Regions from separate parts of the Alcanivorax sp. MD8A genome, predicted to be linked through region 1. Evidence: predicted binding sites of a transcription regulator. Region 1 holds the regulator's gene; each other region holds the start of a gene.

Region 1 (6,493 bases):
GGGTAACCCGGCTGTTGTCGGGACGATAAAAGCGTTCCGTTAGCCGGGGGATATGCGCGGGGTCGATGCCCAGCCCGTTGTCGGTAACAGACAGGTGGGCGCCTTTTTCGTCCTGCCACCAGCGAATCTGGATCAGCCCGCCCGAGGGGGTGTATTTCACGGCATTGGTGATCAGGTTGCCAAAGGCGCTTTCCAGTTCGGCCGGGTTAGCGACCAGCCGGGCCTCAGTGGGGACATCCAGTTCAATCTGGTGCTTTTTATCGGCGCTTAATGCCAGGGCGTTTTCGCGCATGCGATTCAGCATGCCATGCACCGCGACGGCCTGACGATCGTTATCGGCATCGGTGTTTTCCAGTCTCGACAGCAGCAGCAAATCCGTGACCAGGGCTTCCATGCGATCGGACTGGCTTTCCATTTGCGATAACGCACGGCGCAACCGGTTTTGTTCTTCGGGCACGGTGTCGAGCAGGGTTTCCAGATAGCCTTTAAGAACAGTCAGTGGCGTTTTCAACTCATGACTGACATTGGCAACGAAGTCCTTGCGCATCTGTTCAAGGTGATGGAGCCGAGTGACATCACGTGCCATGAGAAGCTGTTCGCCGACGCCGAACTCCGTCACCCTGAATTGCAGAATACGGTTGTCGTTTACCGGCGACGGAATTTCCAGAGGCTCACGGAAATCAGCAAGGTGAAGGTACTCGGTAAATCTGGGGTGGCGGATCAGATTGGTCAGTGGCTGCCCCAAATCCTGGCTGGCGTTGAAGCCCATGTAACGCTCTGCGGCGGCATTCCAGTATTCCAGGTAGCCATGTTGGTCAATCAGGATCACCACTTCTTCCAGGGCGTTCACAGATTGCTGGGCCCGGTGAATGATGCTTTGCAGGTTTTCCTGGGCGCGCCGTTCTTTCTGGAACAGGTGCTCGAGTCGGGTATAGAACTCGCCCCACAGGCCGATGCTATCGGGCGGTTCGGTGTGGTCATCGCGGACCAGCCAGCTGTAGAGGGCGAAGAGCTGCCGGGTGCTCCAGAAGATGTAACCCACCAGGCCCACCAGCAGTGGCCAGATATGGCCAACGGCGAGGGCGGCCAGAGCGGCGAGAGCGATCAGGCCGGCAATACGATTAACTTCTTTGGCCAGGCTGGCTTTCATGATTGCCCTTGTGGGGTCAGACTGAGTGCTAACGCACCCTAACACATTATTGGTATCAGCTCGCCTTGGCGGCCTTGACCGAGAAGCGATAGCCGGTACCGCGAACGGTCTGGATAAAGCGGTCAAATCCGTAGGGGGCAAGCGCCTTGCGCAAACGACGGATATGCACGTCGATGGTGCGGTCTTCCACGTACACATTGGCACCCCACACCTGATCGAGCAGCTGGGTGCGAGAGTAGGCCCGTTCCTGATGGCTCATGAAGAACTCCAGCAGGCGGTATTCGGTTGGCCCCATATCCACCGGCTCGTCGTTGGCGCTGATGCGGTGGCTGACCGGATCCAGGCACAGTCCTTCCACTTCGATGGCCTTTTCGGCGGCAGCGCTGGAAGAGCGACGCAGCACCGCCTTGATGCGGGAAATCAGCTCGCGAGTGGAAAACGGCTTGGTAATGTAGTCGTCGGCGCCTACATCCAGGCCCTGCACCTTGTTGTCTTCTTCACTCTTGGCGGTAAGCATGATGATCGGCACTTCATTGGTGGTCTCATCACGCTTCAGGCGGCGGGCCAGCTCAATACCGGTCACGGAGGGCAGCATCCAGTCCAGCAGTACCAGATCCGGGCGCTCGTCGACAATGATCTCGTGGCCGCGCTGGGCATTTTCGGCTTCCAGTACATCGAAATCCGCCAGTTCCAGAGCGACAGCGACCATTTCACGAATGGCCGGCTCGTCATCAACAATCAAAATTCGGTTACGGGACATGGCTTCCTTCCTTCGCCTGTCTGTCTTTTGTTGGTGCCCTATTAGATTGCTCTTTTATGACATGCGTATGACAAGTTGAGCCGGATGTGGGGGAAATGCAAGCCGCAAGCTACAAGCGACAACGCGGATTTATGGAGGAGCCACCTATTTGACCAGGGCGCCGCGATTCAGGGCGGGAAAGAACAGGTAACCGGTTTGTATTGCCGGCGTTTGCATCGCCTGACGTTTTCAGCGCGGGCACGGCATGGCAGAACCTGAAACCCTGACCCGCGTTGTAGCTTGCAGCTTGGAGCCTGTCACTCAAAAGTACTGGAAATACAACCCCACAAACACACACGCCCCGCTCCAGTGATTGTTCAGGAAGGCATGGAAGCTGGGCCAGCGTTCGCGATAGCGGATCAGAGTGTGTTGATAGAGGAAGGTGGTGGCCATAGCGATGAGGCCGGCGTACCAGGGCCAGCTGAAGCCCAGGCGGTGGCCGACCATGACCAGAGCCAGCAGTGTCAGGCCCTGGAGGGCACCGATCATTAGCCGGTCTGCATCGCCAAACAGGATGGCGGTGCTCTTGATGCCCAGTTTCAGGTCGTCTTCACGGTCACACATGGCGTACTGGGTATCGTAGGCCACCGTCCATACCACGTTGGCCACATACAGCAGCCAGGCGATTTCCGGGACCTCGCCGGTTTCTGCGGCAAAGGCCATGGGGATGGCCCAGCTGAAGGCGGCCCCCAGAAACAGCTGCGGCATAAAGGTGAAGCGTTTGGTAAACGGGTAAAGCACGGCCAGCCCAAGGCCGCCGAAGGACAGCCAGAAGGTCAGTTCATTGAGGAACAGCACCAGCACGAAGGCCAGCAGTCCCAGCCCGGCGAACAGTGCCAGCGCCTTTTTGCTGCTGATGGCGCCAGTGGCCAGCGGGCGGCCCTGGGTGCGCTCCACGTCGCCGTCGAAATCCCGGTCGGCAAAATCGTTAATCACGCAGCCTGCCGCGCGCATGATGACCACCCCCAGGAAGAAGATCACGATGGTTTTCAGGCTGGGGGTGCCGGCCCCCGCAATCCACACCGCCCACAGCGTCGGCCACAGCAGCAGCAGGGTGCCGATGGGCCGGTCCAGGCGCATCAGCTGAAGGTAGGGCCACAGGGCGGGATAGCGGTTTTCAACAAAGGCAAACATGGGACATCCAGTTGTCAGGGGCGAAAAGAGTTTCAAGCGACAAGCTGCAAGTTTCAAGCTGAGAAGATAAAAGCGTTATTACCACAGAGGTCACGGAGATCACTGAGGGAAAAGCCCGATTGACTCCTCCCGAATTGCCGTAGGAGCGTCGCTCGCGGCGCGATTCCTGGTCTGGATCAAACGCGTTTTCACCACAGAGAGCACTGGGCCCACAGAGAAAAGCCGTCCTTGCGCTCTTGGCCGTCTGCTTGCGAATAACCTAAAAGGTCTTCACAGCTTTGAGGTAGACTTGCGTGGCTTGGTCGAACGTCAGACGCCTGACACAACCTGTTTTCCGGCTAATCCGCGATGGACCTTTAAAAGCCCTGGTCTGCCGGTCAGATCGGGCCGTCTTCCGCGCCTTGCAGCTTGAAGCTTGTCGCTTGCAGCTCTGTTCCCACCTTCTCCCACAACGCCGGCAGGAAATACTCCGCTACCAGTAGCGGTGCACCACGCTTGATGAAGCGGGATTGGCGGCCCCAACAGGCGGGCAGGTCCTGACCGGGGGAGGCCAGCCTTGCCCATACCTGGTCGCGCTGACAGAGGGGCCGTTTGTACAGTTCAAGCCCCAGTGAGCGGCTGCCCATATGCCCCAGTGAGCGGTTGGCGCCGGTCAGGCTGGTGACCGGCAGCACGCTGCGGGCGGCGACCACCGGGGTGTCATCCAGCATCAGGGTGACTTCGCGAATCAGTGCTACCTGCCGGGCAGGGAGAGCCAGCAGTTGCCGTTCATCGGCCCGCGGAACCGCATGGGCATGGAAGCCGGGGACGACACGGAAGGCGCCGTAGCGGGATAGCCGGCGAGTGAGCGAGTCGGGATCCGCCATCCAGTCGCGGATTATCGGGGGCAGCACCAGCTGTTCCAGCGGGCGCCAAAGGCTGTCAGGATGCAGGGCGGCAGGCAGCATGGCATCTTCCGGGCTTCAGGCCGGCGGACTATGGCCCATGGTTGTGCAGAGAGCAAGCGGGACCGCTCACCAGCAATGGTGGGCGAAAACCGGCCGGGCCGACCGAATATGACAGCGCCCAGTGTCATTGATTTTTGGGCGCTGCCCCGATAGGTTAACGACCCCCGAGATACACCCTGTATGTAGCAGAGTAAGCGAGTGCTTACTTCAATCCGATGAGGTTCACCATGAAGAAGTGGGAATGTGTAGTGTGCGGTTTCATTTATGACGAAGCCGAAGGTCTGCCGGACGAAGGTATTGCCCCGGGTACCGCCTGGGACGACGTGCCGGAAGACTGGGTTTGCCCGGACTGTGGTGTGGGCAAGGAAGACTTCGAGATGGTGGAAATCTGATTCCACTGAGGTCTGGCCCCGGCAGGGGCCGCCCGATCTCTTCTGGCATCAGTGCATTCTGAGCGCCCGCGCACCCCGCCCGTCCATTGAACAGTGAAAGGATCATTCATGCAGCCCATCGTCATCATCGGCACCGGCCTCGCCGGCTTTAATACCGTCAAGGAATTCCGCAAGCTGGATAAGGAAACGCCCATCGTCATGCTCACTGCAGACGACGGCCGTAACTATTCTAAGCCCATGCTGTCCGCCGGTTTTACCAAGGAAAAGACCGCCGATGACCTGTGCATGGCGACACCGGAAAAGGTGGCCGAGCAGTTCAATGTGGATGTGCGCACCGGTGTCCATGTGGCCGGAATCGATCCGCAGAAGAAGCGTGTGCTGTTGCCCGATGACCATCTGGATTACAGCAAGCTGGTGCTGGCGCTGGGTGCCGATACCTGGACTCCGCCTCTGGAAGGCAACGCGGTTGGCGAGGTGTTCTCCGTCAACGACCTGATGGACTACGCCAAATTCCGTGCGGCCATTGAGGGCAAGAAGACAATCACCATTCTCGGGGGTGGTCTGATCGGCTGTGAATTTGCCAACGACCTGTCCAACGGTGGGTTCCAGGTACAGCTGGTTGAGCCGATGGGCCGCTGCCTGCCCTTGCTGCTGCCGGAAGCCGCTTCTGAAGCGGTTGGTCGCGGCCTGCAGGATCTGGGTGTGCAGTTCCACTTTGGCCCGCTGGCCAAGGCGGTGCACCACGGTGACGGTGGCAAGCTGGTGACCGAGCTGTCTGATGGCAGCAAGCTGGAATCCGATGTGGTGCTGTCTGCCATCGGCCTGCGCCCGCGTATCGGCATGGCCAAGGAAGCGGGCCTGAACACCAACCGTGGCATCCTCACCGACAAGGGACTGCGCACCAGTGCCGAGGATATTTTTGCCCTGGGCGACTGTGCCGAAGTGGAAGGCCATGTGCTGCCCTACGTGCTGCCGCTGATGGCGTCGGCCCGGGCTCTGGCCAAGACTCTGGCTGGTGAGCCCACCGATGTCAGCTACGGCGTGATGCCTGTCACCATCAAGACCCCGGCCTGCCCGGTGGTGGTGTGCCCGGCTCCGGAAGGCAGCGAAGGCGACTGGGAAGTGGAAGCCGATGGCAACACGGTCCAGGCCCTGTTCCGCGGCAAGGACGGTAACCTGCTGGGCTATGCCCTCACCGGAGATGCGGTGAAGGAAAAGATGAAGCTCAACAAGGAACTGCCGGCGGTGATGCCTTAGTCGCCACAAGCTACAAGCTGCGAGCTACAAGGCGCGGGATCGATCGGAGGTCAAACGACAAGGCCTTTCCCGCGTTTCGGGCGCGGTAGATGCGGTATTCAGTTTGCATGGCCCATCACCGTGTTGCAGCTTGTCGCTTAAGGCTTGAAGCTTTTACCTTGAAGAAGGAATTTTCATGAAGTTTGCATTGGTGTTGCTGGTTCTCGGGTGGCGTTTGCGCTGGTTGGCGTGGCGTAACGAAGGTTTCCGCAAGCAGCTGGAAAACCGCAATGTCATCATGCAATGGCGGACTTTCAACGGTAAGCCGGCGCGCTGGTTCCAATTCACCCCGGGCAAGGTCGAGGCCAAAGGGGGGATTCACCCGGCACCCACTGTGACCCTGAACTTCAAGGATGCGGGCTACGCCTTCGATACCCTGCAAAAGGCCGGCAAGAACCAGATGGCGTTCATGGAAGGGATGCAGTCCGGTGATATCAAGATCGAAGGCGATCCGGGTCAGCTGATGTGGTTCATGACGTTGATGAAATTCATCATGCCTGGTGGCAAGAAATAAGGCTTTCGTGAATTCCCTCAGAGGGTGTAAAGAGCGCCCTCTGTGCCCCTTCAGTGGACCCGGTGCGCTCTCTTCGTAGAGGATCCGGAGCATCACTTCCCCATTCTTCCTGGGGCCAGATCCAGGACAAAGTGTAAATCTGCTTGGCCCGTCGCCGCTGCCCCATTACCCTGTCAGGCACTCCCTTGCATAACGAAGGACTCACCATGCAGATGGTTAAACACGTATTTGTTGCCGTTGCCGTACTGATGCTGGCAGCCT
Region 2 (6,493 bases), on a different contig from region 1:
GCCGTCGGTATTAGGTTTTTACCTGCTGATTGTCCTGGGGCCGCAAGGGCCAGGGGGATGGCTGGCACAGCTGGCCGGCATGCGCTCGCTTGCGTTCAGTTTCCCCGGTCTGGTGATCGGTTCTGTGGTGTATTCGCTTCCCTTTGTGTTGCAACCCCTGAAGAACGCCTTTGTGGCACTGGATCAGCGGCAGCTGGACATGGCGGCGGTCGCCGGGGCGCGGCCACTGGATCGGTTCGTCAGTCTGGTATTGCCTCAAGCCAGGCCCGGTTATGCCAGTGCTGCCATGCTGGGCTTTGCTCATACCCTGGGGGAATTCGGGGTGGTGCTGATGATTGGCGGCAGTCTCGCGGGGCAAACCCGGGTGGCATCCGTCGCGCTTTATGAGCACGTTGAGGCGGGGGATTACGCCAGCGCCCATCGATTGGCGGCGGTATTGATGGTGATCTCGGTGGTGTTGCTGTGGGCGTTGTTTCGCTGGCAACGCCGGGCCGGCGCCCAGGCCCGAGGCAGAGGGGACTGGCTGTGACACTGGAATTCGACATTCACGGCCGGGTTGGCGACTTTCGGTTACGTGCCAGCGGCGTGTTGCCCGGCAGGGGGGTCACCGTCCTGTTTGGTCCTTCTGGTACGGGCAAAAGTTCGTTGTTGCAGATGTTGGCTGGACTCCTGCCCTGCGAGGGGCATGTACGTTTTGATGGCCATTCCTGGCAGAGCCGTCATGCCGCCTTGCCCGTCTGGCAGCGACCGCTGGGGATGCTGCAACAGCAGCCCGCGCTGTTTTCGCATCTGACCGTGGCAGGCAATCTGGAGTATGTGCGCAAGCGACGTGGCGGCGGGGTCGATGTACCGGCGATTGTCCGGGAAGTGCGCATTGAGGGTTTGCTCCATCGCCGCGTTCAGGGGCTTTCTGGCGGTGAGGCCCAGCGGGTTGCACTGGCCCGTGCCCTGGTTGGGGATCCCGCCTTGCTGTTGCTGGACGAACCCCTGTCAGCGGTGGATTTGCCCCATCGGGAGTCCCTGCTGCAACGAATCGCGACGATTGCCCGCCGCATCCCCGTTCTCTATGTCACCCACAGCCTTGATGAGCTGTTATATCTTGCGGACCAGGTCTGGCTGATGGACAACGGTCTGCTGCAGGATCAGGGACCCGTGCACCAGGCACTGGCGAGCCTGGATGGCCCTCTGGCCACACGCAGCGACGCCTGTGCACTGCTCAATGGGGTGATGGGTGGATTTGATGAGGAGGATCATTTGCAGGCGGTGAAAACCGGCCAGCATGTGTTCTGGTTGCCTGCCGCCCAGTCTCGCGCAACGGGAGAACCGGTTCGCCTGCGCATCGCGGCACGGGACGTTAGCCTGACCCGTTCTGTGCCGGAGGGTTCCAGTATTCTGAATATCTTGCCGGTCACCGTTGTCGCGGTGACCCCCTGCGGGCCGGGTCAGCATGTGGTGCGTTTGCAACTGGATGAACACATTGTACTGGCGAGAATTTCATCGCGTTCATTACGGGAGCTGGCGATCCAGTCCGGCCAGCGCCTGTATGCCCAAATCAAGGCAGTGGCACTGGCGTAAGCGGTGACGTTAGTGGATCACTCAGCAGCATGAGGGTGCTGGCACCCCGCCTGATGCCGCCAGTCCTCGGCCAGCCCAAAGCGCAACTCGCCAGTGGTAATGGTGCTGGTGCCGGAAAAGAAGAACATGATCACCGTGATCAGTTGCAGGCTCAGTATGACTCCCGGCGTCCACAGCCCGGCAAACCCGGCTGCCAGACTGGGCGCAAGATCCGCATGGGCTGGCAGCACTATACTGATGATCACGCCATAGAGTGCGGCCAGCATGGCCATACATTGGTAGGCCGAAAACAGTTTGCTGCCACCGCGATAATCGGCCCGCAAGGTCTCGGAGTACACCCGCCACAATTGGCTGCCGACCAGCGACAGGGCAAACGCCAGTGCAAACAGCCCATGGAAGAACAGTGACATGCAAATCAGGGCGAGGCTGGTGTAGACCACGCAGGTGACAGCCTGAATCGGGATAACGGGCACCGCTTCCATCTCACCTGCGAAGGCAATTTTCTTGGTCTTGCCGATAAACACATGGTTGAGGGTGGCGAACATCCGTTGTGCCCAACGGGGAGCTTTGCCGAGCGCCTGACCATAGCAGCAGCCAAAGCTGATACAGGCAAGACGGCCGATACCTTCCCCGACCACATAGGCAATGGACATGGCTGCCAGCATGGGCAGGGCAGGTAATGGGGTTTCCCACCAGCGTTGGCTAAGTGTGTCAGCCAGCCACAGGAACAACGGAGCAATCAATATACCTACAAAGCTGGCTCCGCCCACGGTGAAGCCGTGGCGGTTCTTTTCAACGATGGTGGCAATGATCTTGGCCGCGGGCAGACAGATCACCAATACCCCGGCAGTCAGGGCCAGCGCGGTCAGTAGCGACACTCCAGCGGCGGAGGTGAGCAGGATAAAACAGGCGACGCCACACCCTCCCGCCAGTCCGGTGAAGAGTCCATAGAAGGTCAGGTTTAACCCCTGCCAGGCACCGTCATGGCGTTTCTTGAGGGGAAGAGAGGCCACAAATTGCCAGCGCTCCTCCGGCAAGTGCCGAAACAGGAAACGAAAAGCCAGGGCAAGAAACAGGGCAACACCGAGCAGGAATCCGTCTGCAGCTGTCATCGTCAGTCTCCATCACGATTTCTGCACAGCGTGAGGGCCTGGCGGTGCAGGGCCGTGACAATGAGGTGACGTTTGGATGAAACCCCAGACACAAGGGACAAGGGGTTATCGAGGGACGCCTTAGTCGCGGTTGCGAAGAAAGCTTTCTGCAGCCTGCACGATCAGTTCGGTCACTGAGCGATCTTCCATCAGGGCCTGCATCTTGAGGCGCTTGTGCAAGTCGGCAGGGATATCAGCAGTAAGGCGACGGTAACCTTCGCGTACTGCACCCTGTCGGGGACGGGCTGAGGGCTTACGGTTTTGGGCGGAAGCGCTAGAGGGAGTGGCAGCACGGCGTTTACGCGGGCGTTGCTGTTCTTCAATACTGACGAAATCAATCTGTTCCATGGGCTGTGCCGGCACCGGTAAAAACAGCGCGAAGGGTACTGGAAAGCCCCTGAAATAGACAGGATTGACAGCAGATTTTATAGTGCAAAATCATGATTAAAAAAACGAAGTTGGCACTCAGCGACTGAATAAGCAGGGACGGCGCCAATTTCACCATTTGGGTTGGGGAGAACATGGAAAAAGTTGACGTGCTGGTCATCGGCAGTGGTTTCGGTGGCGCAGTAATGGCTTGCCGTATGGCAGAGAAGGGAAGCAAGGTTCTGGTACTGGAAAGAGGCCGTCGCTGGCTGGCGTCGGAATATCCGTCGGTCACTCAGCGCGATTGGTTCTGGGACGAAGACGAACCGGAAAAACAGAACGGTTGGATCGACTTCCGTTATTTTGGTGACATGAGTGTAGCCATGGGCGCCGGTGTGGGAGGTGGCTCACTGATCTATGCCAACGTCAGTATCGAGGCAAAGCCGCAAGCATTCGATCACGGCTGGCCGGAAGCCATTGACTACGCGACCCTGAAGCCGCACTACGACACTACCGGGGTGATGCTCAACGTACAGACCCTGCCTGAAAACCAGTGGACGCCGCGCACGCATTTGATGAAAGAGGCCGCTGAGGCAACCGGGGCCGGTGAACGGTTTATGGTTGTGCCCCAGGCGATCACCTTTAATCCCGACTGGTCCAGTGATCTTGATGATGCCTATGATGCGCGGCACAGCAAGCAGTGGACCAATGATCAGGGCAAACAGCAGGGGACCTGCACCCATTGCGGTAACTGCGATTTGGGCTGCCCGGTGCAGGCCAAGAACACCCTGGATCTGAATTATCTGGCAGCGGCTGAGAGTGCCGGAGCCGAGATTCGCCCGCTTCATCATGTGCGGACGATTCGCCCGTTGACTGGCGGCGGCTATGAAGTCCGCGCGCGAGATCTGGATGGCCAGTGTTGGCGTGTGTTCCGGGCAGAAAAAGTCATCGTGGCAGCCGGGTCTGTGGGATCGACGGAATTGCTGTTGCGCAACCGGGATCAGTACAAGACCCTGCCAAAACTCAGCCGGGCATTGGGGCATCAATGGTCTTGCAATGGTGACTTCGCCACCGCAGCAACCTACAAGGGCCGGTCGATTTCTCCGACCCGGGGACCGACAATCTCTTCAGCCATTGATTATCTCGATGGCAGTGACGGTGGGGCCCGGTATTTTGTCGAAGACGGCGGCATCCCTGATGTGATGGGCAGCATGCTGGACCGACTGGGCAAGGACCCGCGTTTCCGCGGTACCCGGCTTGGTAAGGCCATGCTGAAATACGGGCAAAGCAGTGACCCGTTTTCGGAAATGATGCCCTGGTTCGGGCAAGCCATGGATGATCCGGGCGGCCGCTTTTATCTTGGCCGTCGCTGGTACTGGCCCTGGAAACGAAACCATTTGAAACTCAACTGGGATTACCGTAAGGCAGAAAAGGCCGTCAATGGTTTGTCCGAGCGTCATCTCGCGCTGACTGCTGCCACGGGTGGGGATCCGTCAACACCCCCCAACTGGACCCTGTTCAAGGATCTGATCACTCCGCACCCGCTGGGCGGCTGCAATATGGCCGATAGTGTTGATAGCGGGGTGGTGAATCATCGCGGGGAGGTGTTCAATTATCCCAATCTGTTTGTGATCGACGGCGCAATGGTACCGCGGGCCCTGGGGTTGAACCCGTCTCGAACCATTGCGGCACTGGCGGAATACGCTGCCAGTGAGATGCACTAATTAAGAAGGATTTGGTTATGAGCGATGCCCGTTTCAACGTGGTGTTTTCCGGCCAACTGGTTCGTGGTGCGGACCCGGCCACAGTGAAAGCCAATCTTGGCCGGGTGTTCAAGATGGATGCCGCCCGGGTTGAAAAGCTGTTTTCCGGCCAACCCATGGTGCTGAAGAAAGAGGCGGATCAGGCCACCGCCATGAAATTTCGGGCGGTGTTGAAGCAGGCGGGGGCGGAGTGCGAACTTAAGCCTTCTGCCCCTGCGGCGTCGCCGACATCACCGCCACCAGTCGAACAGGCAGGAAACGGCGCGGCGAAAACGACCGCGTCCAACGCACCCGCTGTAGACGCAGATCAAGAGAGTGGAGAGTTGGAAACCGTTGGCACGATCCGCACTGGTGGGACAGGTTTCTCCGGGGCTTTTACGGTGGCCGATGTGGGGGCTGACATGGACAACAGCGATCACCAGCCGCCACCGGATGCACCGGATGTCAGTCACTTGAGCATGGCAGCTGCAGGTGAAGATCTTGGCCAGAAAAAGGATCAGAGAGCAGAGGTCAAACCGGATATCAGCCATCTCTCTCTGAAGGACGACTAGTTGAGGTGGCACCTAGCGATCAACGGCGGTCTCAACCATTGGTTGTAGCTGCCTGAAACCCCTCGCTGCCTTCCGCAGTGCCGCCCAATTGCTCCAGTAACTGCCGACGACTCTTCAATGCGGGGTACACCGGGCTGTTTTCCGAAACACTGATCATGAGTTGGTCCAGCAGCTGCCTGGCACCGGCAATATCCCGCTGGCGGATCAATTTGCTCAGTTGAGCGAAGGCTTCGTTATCATTTTCCAGTGCTTCCAGTTCAGCAAGCTGGTCGGGATTGTTGGTGCGTTCCCGGGCCAGTTTGATCGCGCGCCGTGCGCCGCTGGTGTCTCCCAGCTCCAGTAATTCTTCAATGGCCGTATAGTTTTCCTGCAGGTCTACAGGTGAGTCGTTATGGCGCTTGGGAGGCGAGGGAGGGGCGACGGCAGTCACCTCTACAGTCGTTGTTTGGCTCGCTACAGGCTCGCCAGCGCTATCCGCATCGACCAGATCCAGGGTCCATTGCCCCAGTTGGCAGCCGGACTCGGTGGTGACAGCAACCTGCCATTGGCCGCCGGCTTCCACGGCCAGGTTGGCAAAGCTCTTGGAAGACCAGGTTCGCCAGAAATCTGAACCGATGCTCAGGCTGACGTCGGCCACCCGTTCATTGTTGTAGCTCCAGCGGTGGTGAAGTTCGCTGCCCTTGCCATCGGTAACTGCGGTATAAAAAAGCAACTCTTCCAGACTGACCGGGGCCTGGGTCAGTTCACTGACGGGTTGGCGGTCTTCCACTGCTGCGGTGAAGGTCGCGGCTGTCAGGATGGGGCAGGCCTCGTCGCTGCTTTGCGCCGTTTCGGCAGACCCGAGCACAGGGGCCACAATGGCTGCCGCTACTGTCAAAGATCGCCAATATCGCGCCGTGAAATATCGCACCGTCTATCCCCCTGATCATCACCGGTGCCCTGACTCCCTGGGCCCTGTGAGTAAAATTTCGTAGTTGTTGTTCAGCCTCTAGAGTAGTGGCTGGGTGATGGCACGGCGTGGAACTGGATCACGCCAACAGGGCTTTGGGACGGAAAATCGTGCCGTTAATCGGAATCGTCGTTTTCG
Region 3 (6,493 bases), on a different contig from region 1:
GCGAACCCCATATTTCTTGGGGGTTTCCGGGTTGTCGTCAATGTTGATCTTGGCAATGGTCAGCTTACCTTCGTACTCGCCGGCCAGCTGTTCCAGGATCGGCGCGACCATTTTGCAGGGGCCACACCACGGTGCCCAGTAATCGACCAGCACAGGGCCGTCTGCATTGATGACCTGGGCTTCGAAGTCCGCGTCGGTCACATTGATAATCTCGCCGCTCATTGAATTCTCCTGCTATAAAGGGATTGGCTGGCCCGGGCGAGGGCCGTTGCGCTGGGGAATAATATCAGGGTGTGGCCGGGCATTTTCAAGCAACCGCAGTCAATAATCCCGAGAGTTAGCGGCTATGACATCGTAACGCCATGATTTTTGGTTAGAATCGACCCAACGAGAGAAGGAGCTTGCATGGAGCACGGCGAACATCTGGCCGCCATTGATCTGGGGTCGAACAGTTTTCATATGGTGGTGGCCCGTCAGGTACACGGGGAAATCCAGATTCTGGATGGGCTGTCCGAGAAAGTGCAGCTGGGCGCAGGCCTGGATAAGGATAATCGACTGGATGCCGACACCCAGGAGCGGGCACTCGAGTGTCTGGGGCGTTTCGCCCAGCGGATTACCGGGATTCCCCGAGGTAGTGTTCGGGTGGTGGGCACCAATACCCTGCGTCAGGCGCGCAACGCCCGGGAGTTCATTGCCCGTGCCGAGGAGGTATTGGGCCACGATATCGAAATCGTGGCGGGCCGCGAGGAGGCCCGGCTGATTTATCTGGGGGTGGCGCACACCTTGGCCGATGATGCCGGGCAACGTTTGGTGGTCGATATCGGCGGCGGCTCGACCGAGTTGATCATCGGTGAGCGCTTTGAGCCTTCGGAAACCGAATCCCTGCACATGGGTTGCGTCAGTTTTGCGAAACGGTTCTTCCCGGAAGGGGCGCTTACCGAGAAAGCATTTGATCGTGCGGTCACGGCGGCCCGGCAGGAAGTGCTGTCGATCCATGCCAACTACCGGCGGATCGGCTGGGTGCAGAGTGTGGGCGCGTCCGGGACGATCAAGGCGATCAGCCAGGTCTGCGTCGAGAATGGCTGGTGTGAGAGCGGTATCACGCTGGATGCGCTCAAGAAAGCCCGCAAGAAAGTACTGAAGGCGGAAAGCCTTGAGCGGTTGTCTCTCAAGGGGCTGCGCGAGGATCGGGTGCCGATCTTTCCGTCGGGGCTCGCGATTCTGTATGGCATTTTCGAACAGCTGGGGCTGGAGCAGATGGAGGTCTCGTCCGGAGCCTTGCGCGAAGGCTTGCTCTACGATCTGTTGGGCCGGTTTGGCCATGAAGATGTGCGTGACCGTAGCATTCAGGCCTTGATGAATCGCCACCATGTGGAGCGGAGTCAGGCCGAACGGGTGTGCGATACGGCTATGGCGTTGCTCAAACAGGTTGCCAGCGATTGGGGGCTGGCCGGTGAGGACATGGCAGATTCCCTGCGCTGGGCGGCACTGCTGCATGAGCTGGGGCTGGCGGTGTCCCATAGCCAGTTCCACAAGCATGGCGCCTACCTGATCACCAATTCGGATTTGCCGGGTTTCTCCCGTCAGGAGCAGGAGGCCGTGGCGGTGCTGGTGCGTGGCCATCGCCGCAAGGTGCCGCTATCGGCGCTGGAGGATGTGCCTGAAGATGAGCGCGAGCCGCTGTTGCGCCTGTGTCTGGTGCTGCGCATCGCCGCGCGGCTTCATCATGCCCGCTGCGATGAAGCGATCCCCGATATTGGCCTGAAGGTGGTCGACCACCGGCTGACCCTTTCGTTTCCCGCAGGCTGGCTGGAAGAGCACCCCCTCACCCTCGCCGACCTGGAGCAAGAGCAAGAGTACTTCCAGCAAGCAGGCTGTGAGCTAAACTTGAGCTGAGTGTTTGTTCTATCGTTTGCTGGCAGGCCCGGCAGAGGCGGTAGTGTCTGGGGTGGGAGCGGTGGTTCCACCGCGAATAAGCGGCGTGGTGCTAGCTATCGCGATCGAACGACCGCTCCCACTTTGCCTTGTTGCCTGCTGTGGAGGGCTGCGGGAGGGAGAATCGCTGCTGGCGGTGTGCTCAACCCGGTTACGGTTGATTGCTGGCAAGTGGTACCGGCTCCATAGCGTCTCTCCCGGCCCCCTACCCCAAAGTATCAAGCAGCGTTTGCTGCGCAATAAACGTTTCTTCTCCCTCTACCGGCTGGGCGCGTTGGTAGCTGCCATCGGGCTGCAGTAACCAGGCTCGGCTGTTGTCGCGCAAATAATACTGCAGGCCTTCTTCCAGCATCTGGGTCTTCAACGCCGGGTGATTGATCGGGAAGCAGGTTTCTACACGGTTGAACAGGTTGCGGTCCATCCAGTCGGCACTGGAGCAATACAGCAGGTCTTCGCCAGCATGGTGGAAGTGGTAGATGCGGGTGTGTTCCAGAAAACGTCCTACGATGGAGCGCACCCGAATGTTGTCGGACAGCCCTGCGATACCCGGTTTCAGACAGCAGATGCCGCGAACGATCAGGTCGATTTGCACACCTGCCTGGCTGGCGCGATAGAGCGCCTGGATGATGTTCTCTTCAGTCAGCGAATTGAATTTGGCGATGATGCGTGCGGGCCGACCGGCCTGGGCTTCGGCGGTTTCAAATTCGATCCATTCGATCAGTGACGGGTGCAGGGTGAAGGGCGAGTGTTTGAGCTGTTTCAGGCGAGCGGCCTTGCCCATGCCTGTCAGCTCCTGGAAGATCTTGTGCACGTCCTGTCCCATGGCCTTGTCGCTGGTCATCAGGCCGTAGTCGGTGTACAGCTTGGTGGTTTTGGTGTGGTAATTGCCCGTGCCAAGGTGCACATAACGTTTGATGCCATCCCCGTCGCGACGCACCACCAGCAGCATCTTTGCGTGTGTCTTGTAGCCCACCACCCCGTACACCACGATGGCGCCGGCTTCCTGCAGGCGTCGCGCCCCTTCGATGTTGGATTCCTCATCAAAGCGGGCTCGCAATTCCACGATGGCGGTCACTTCCTTGCCGTTACGCGCTGCGGTTTCCAGGTGATCCAGAATTTCCGACTTGGTCCCGGTGCGATACAGGGTCTGCTTGATCGCCAGTACCTTGGGATCACGGGCGGCTTCTGCGAGCAGGGTAATGACCGGCTGAAATGACTGGAAAGGGTGATGCAGCAGGAGGTCTTCCTGATCAATGGCATCAAAGATGGACTCTGATTTTTTCACCGTGGGGTGAATTTTCGGGGTAAAGGGCGGGTAGTGCAGGCGCGGGCGATCCACGCTGGTAAACATCCGCGCCAGATTTACCGGGCCATTCACCTCATAGAGGTCATCCTCGCCCAGTTCAAATTGCTCCAGCAGATAGTGCATCAGATGGCGTGGGCAGTTGTCCGCCACTTCCAGGCGCACCTCGTCACCATAGCGACGGGACAGCAGCTGGCCTTTCAGGGCGCTGGCCAGATCTTCCACTTCTTCGTCCACTTCCAGGTCCGCATTTCGGGTGACCCGGAACTGGTAGCAACCGGTCGCTTTCATGCCCGGGAAAAGGTCGGATACATGGGCGTGGATCATGGAGGACAGGAACACAAAATTGTCGTCGCCGTCGCCGCTGATCTCGTCCGGAATGCGAATCAGGCGCGGCAGTGAGCGGGGGGCAGGCACGATCGCCAGCCCGGTAGAGCGTCCGAATGCATCTTTACCGTCCAGCGGGACAATGAAGTTCAGGCTCTTGTTCACCAGCCGTGGGAAGGGGTGCGAGGGGTCCAGCGCGATGGGGGTCAGTACCGGATAGACTTGCTCACGAAAGTATTTTTTCACCCATTCGGCCTGGGCGTCGGTCCAGTCTTCGCGGCGCAGGAAGTCGACTCCTTCCTCGCGCAGGGCCGGCAACAGGATGTTGTTCAGAATGTGATATTGCCGGTCCACCGCTTCATGGGTAATACGGCTGATTTCCTTGAGCAGTTCAGCGGGCAGCATGCCATCCGGGCCGGGTTGGCCGGTACCGGTTTCCAGCTTGTTGCGCAGGCCGGCCACCCGAATCTCGAAGAATTCGTCCATGTTGCTGGAAAAAATCAGCAGGAAATTCAGTCGCTCCATCAAGGGATGGTTGTCGTCCATGGCCTGCTCCAACACCCGCAGGTTGAACTGCAACAGGCTCAGCTCCCGGTTGAAGTAGTAGTCCGGGTTATTGAGATCAATGGCGCTGTGTTCGCTGGCAATGTCATTCATGGTGTCGTCCTGACCGGAACCGCAAGGGCCCTCTATTCCATGACATAAATGTGACATGGGAATGACAGGGGCGGGGAAATCTCCTTGTGCCAGCTTAATCCTCGTCGTGTTGCAGAAAAAGTGGTGAATCCAGTTCGTCAGACATGGTTGGGAGCTGACAAAGCTTACTTTTCAGAAGGGTGACAACAATATAGAATGCGAATCGTTCTTGTTTTCAGTCTTTCTTTGCTTTGTTTTGGAGTTTGCCAATGACTTGCCGATATCGCGCGATTTGGGGCGCGCCGCTGGTGGGGATGTCCCTGCTTTCCCTTTTTCCTGTGGCTGCACAAGCAGACGATGCTGCCCAGGCCAATGAAATCCCTGCCGTTGAAGTGAGTACCGAAGCCCAGGAAGGGGAGGGGTACATTACCGAGGGCGGCACTGCGACGACCGGCAAGCTGAAGGTGCCGGTGGAAAAGACGCCCTATGCGATCACCGTGGTCAACCAGGAATTCATCAAGGATACCGGTGCCAAGAATATTCAGGATGCATTGATGTATTCCTCAGGCATTTACGCTGGCGCTTTCGGCTTCGATACCCGCGGTGACTGGGTGAAAGTGCGGGGCCTCGATGCCTCTTTCTATAAAGACGGGCTACGCTCTCTTTATGGTAGCTATAACAGCGTGCGTACCAATGTCTATGCGCTTGAGAGTGTAGAGGTCCTGAAGGGCCCGTCTTCTGTGCTATACGGTCAGGCTGAGCTGGGCGGTATCGTGAACTCCGTATCCAAACTCCCCAAAGCCCGGCAGCAGGGGGAAATCTGGGCGCAGGTGGGCTCCTATGATCGCAAGCAGTTGGCGGCCGATGTCACCGGCCCCATGTCAGAGGATGGCAAGCTGTTGTATCGCATGGTGGCGCTGAAGCGCGAGAGCGGTACACAGGTAGATTATGTCGACGACAATGGCTTCCTGTTTGCGCCGTCTTTCACTTGGTTGCCTACCGATAGCACCACAATTTCCCTGCTGTTCAATACCCAGGAAAACAACGGCGGTATCTCCGCACAGTTCCTGCCCGCGCAGGGCACCTTGTTGCCTAGCGCGCTGGGAGATATCCCGGTGAATACCTTTGTGGGGGAGCCGAGCTGGGATCGTTATGACCGCGCACAGGATGAAGTGACCCTGTTCGTCGATCAGCGTCTCAATGATAGTTGGGCTGTCGCGTTGACGGCTCGTCATACCAAATCAGAGACCGAAACCCGTGAGCACTGGGCGGCCATTGGCTACCCTGTCAGTGCCACTGGTGATATTTTCCGCTCTATGCATATGGCGGACCGCTCCACCGACGTGACGAATTTCGATGTGCGCCTGGAAGGTGACTTCAGTCTGTGGAATACCCGCCACATCATGGCTGTGGGTGTGGATTATCAGGATGCTCTCTGGGAAGAAGAGAACTACTTCTCTGGTGTCGTGGGTACAACGCTGAACATGTATAACCCGGTGTATGGTTTCGTTAACTACGCAGGGCTGGCTCCGGTTGATCGCAACGATAACGGCATTCGCCAGTCGGGTGTCTACCTGATTGATCATGTTGAAGTGGGCAATGTGGTGGTGTCTGGCGCCCTGCGTCACGACGAATCCACCAACACCGTCTATGTGGTGAATGGTCCAAACAACCAGAGTGATGACAGCGAAACCACAGGCCGTCTCGGCTTGATGTACCAGTTCGATTTTGGTCTTTCTCCCTACATCAGTTACTCCGAAGCGTTTGTGCCTAATCTTGGCAACAACCCCAATTCGGGTGTCGGCCTTGAGGCAACAACCGGTGAACAGCAGGAAGCGGGTATCAAGTACTTGAATGATGCGGGGGATCTGTCTGTCACAGCAGCTTACTTCTATATCGAAGAAACCAACCGTGTGGTGCAGGGGGCAAGCCCTAATACCGTTGACCAGATTGGTGCCAAGTCTGAAGGTTGGGAAGTGGAAGTGAAGAAGCATTTGGGCAACCTGGAGCTGCAGGCCAGCTACACCGATATTCGTGCGATCAATGACGAGAGCGGTGAGCGTTTGCCCTATCTGGCTGACCAGACCGCTTCGGCCTGGGCCAAGTACGAAATGGAAAACGGCCTGCGTTTCGGCGCTGGGGCCCGCTACGTTGGTGACAACGTGGGGTATGACTATGGCACGGGGGCAGGCCCGGATGTGCCGTCCGTTACCATGTACGACGCGATGCTGGGTTACGCGGCGAATCAGTGGGACTTCAGCGTGAATGTCCAGAACCTGACCGACGAGGAAT

What was found. Region 1 encodes PhoB, which activates phosphate uptake and scavenging genes when phosphate is short. Its sites were predicted from a motif close to TGTCATANNNNTGTCANA; they were not measured.
Region 2: a site for PhoB is predicted at 2,741-2,758, ahead of A15D_RS06220 (prolipoprotein diacylglyceryl transferase family protein). Genes of this name have one in related genera too.
Region 3: a site for PhoB is predicted at 4,272-4,289, ahead of ppk1 (polyphosphate kinase 1). Genes of this name have one in related genera too.

Annotation. Positions count from the first base shown of each region.
Region 1 is NZ_AQOQ01000003.1:17,914-24,406, reverse strand. Features, by position in the region: gene phoR (phosphate regulon sensor histidine kinase PhoR) at 1-1,150, opposite strand, end outside; gene phoB (phosphate regulon transcriptional regulator PhoB) at 1,206-1,910, opposite strand; gene ubiA (4-hydroxybenzoate octaprenyltransferase) at 2,211-3,083, opposite strand; gene A15D_RS02145 (chorismate lyase) at 3,461-4,030, opposite strand; gene rd (rubredoxin) at 4,258-4,422, shown strand; gene A15D_RS02135 (NAD(P)/FAD-dependent oxidoreductase) at 4,531-5,679, shown strand; gene A15D_RS02130 (hypothetical protein) at 5,855-6,232, shown strand; gene A15D_RS02125 (hypothetical protein) at 6,439-6,493, shown strand, end outside.
Region 2 is NZ_AQOQ01000008.1:103,872-110,364, forward strand. Features, by position in the region: gene modB (molybdate ABC transporter permease subunit) at 1-529, shown strand, start outside; gene modC (molybdenum ABC transporter ATP-binding protein) at 526-1,575, shown strand; gene A15D_RS06220 (prolipoprotein diacylglyceryl transferase family protein) at 1,593-2,687, opposite strand; gene A15D_RS06225 (hypothetical protein) at 2,808-3,074, opposite strand; gene A15D_RS06230 (GMC oxidoreductase) at 3,248-4,816, shown strand; gene A15D_RS06235 (hypothetical protein) at 4,834-5,406, shown strand; gene A15D_RS06240 (DUF2914 domain-containing protein) at 5,438-6,262, opposite strand; gene A15D_RS06245 (YecA family protein) at 6,472-6,493, opposite strand, start outside.
Region 3 is NZ_AQOQ01000035.1:19,005-25,497, forward strand. Features, by position in the region: gene trxA (thioredoxin TrxA) at 1-222, opposite strand, end outside; gene ppx (exopolyphosphatase) at 406-1,896, shown strand; gene ppk1 (polyphosphate kinase 1) at 2,141-4,222, opposite strand; gene A15D_RS14605 (TonB-dependent siderophore receptor) at 4,471-6,493, shown strand, end outside.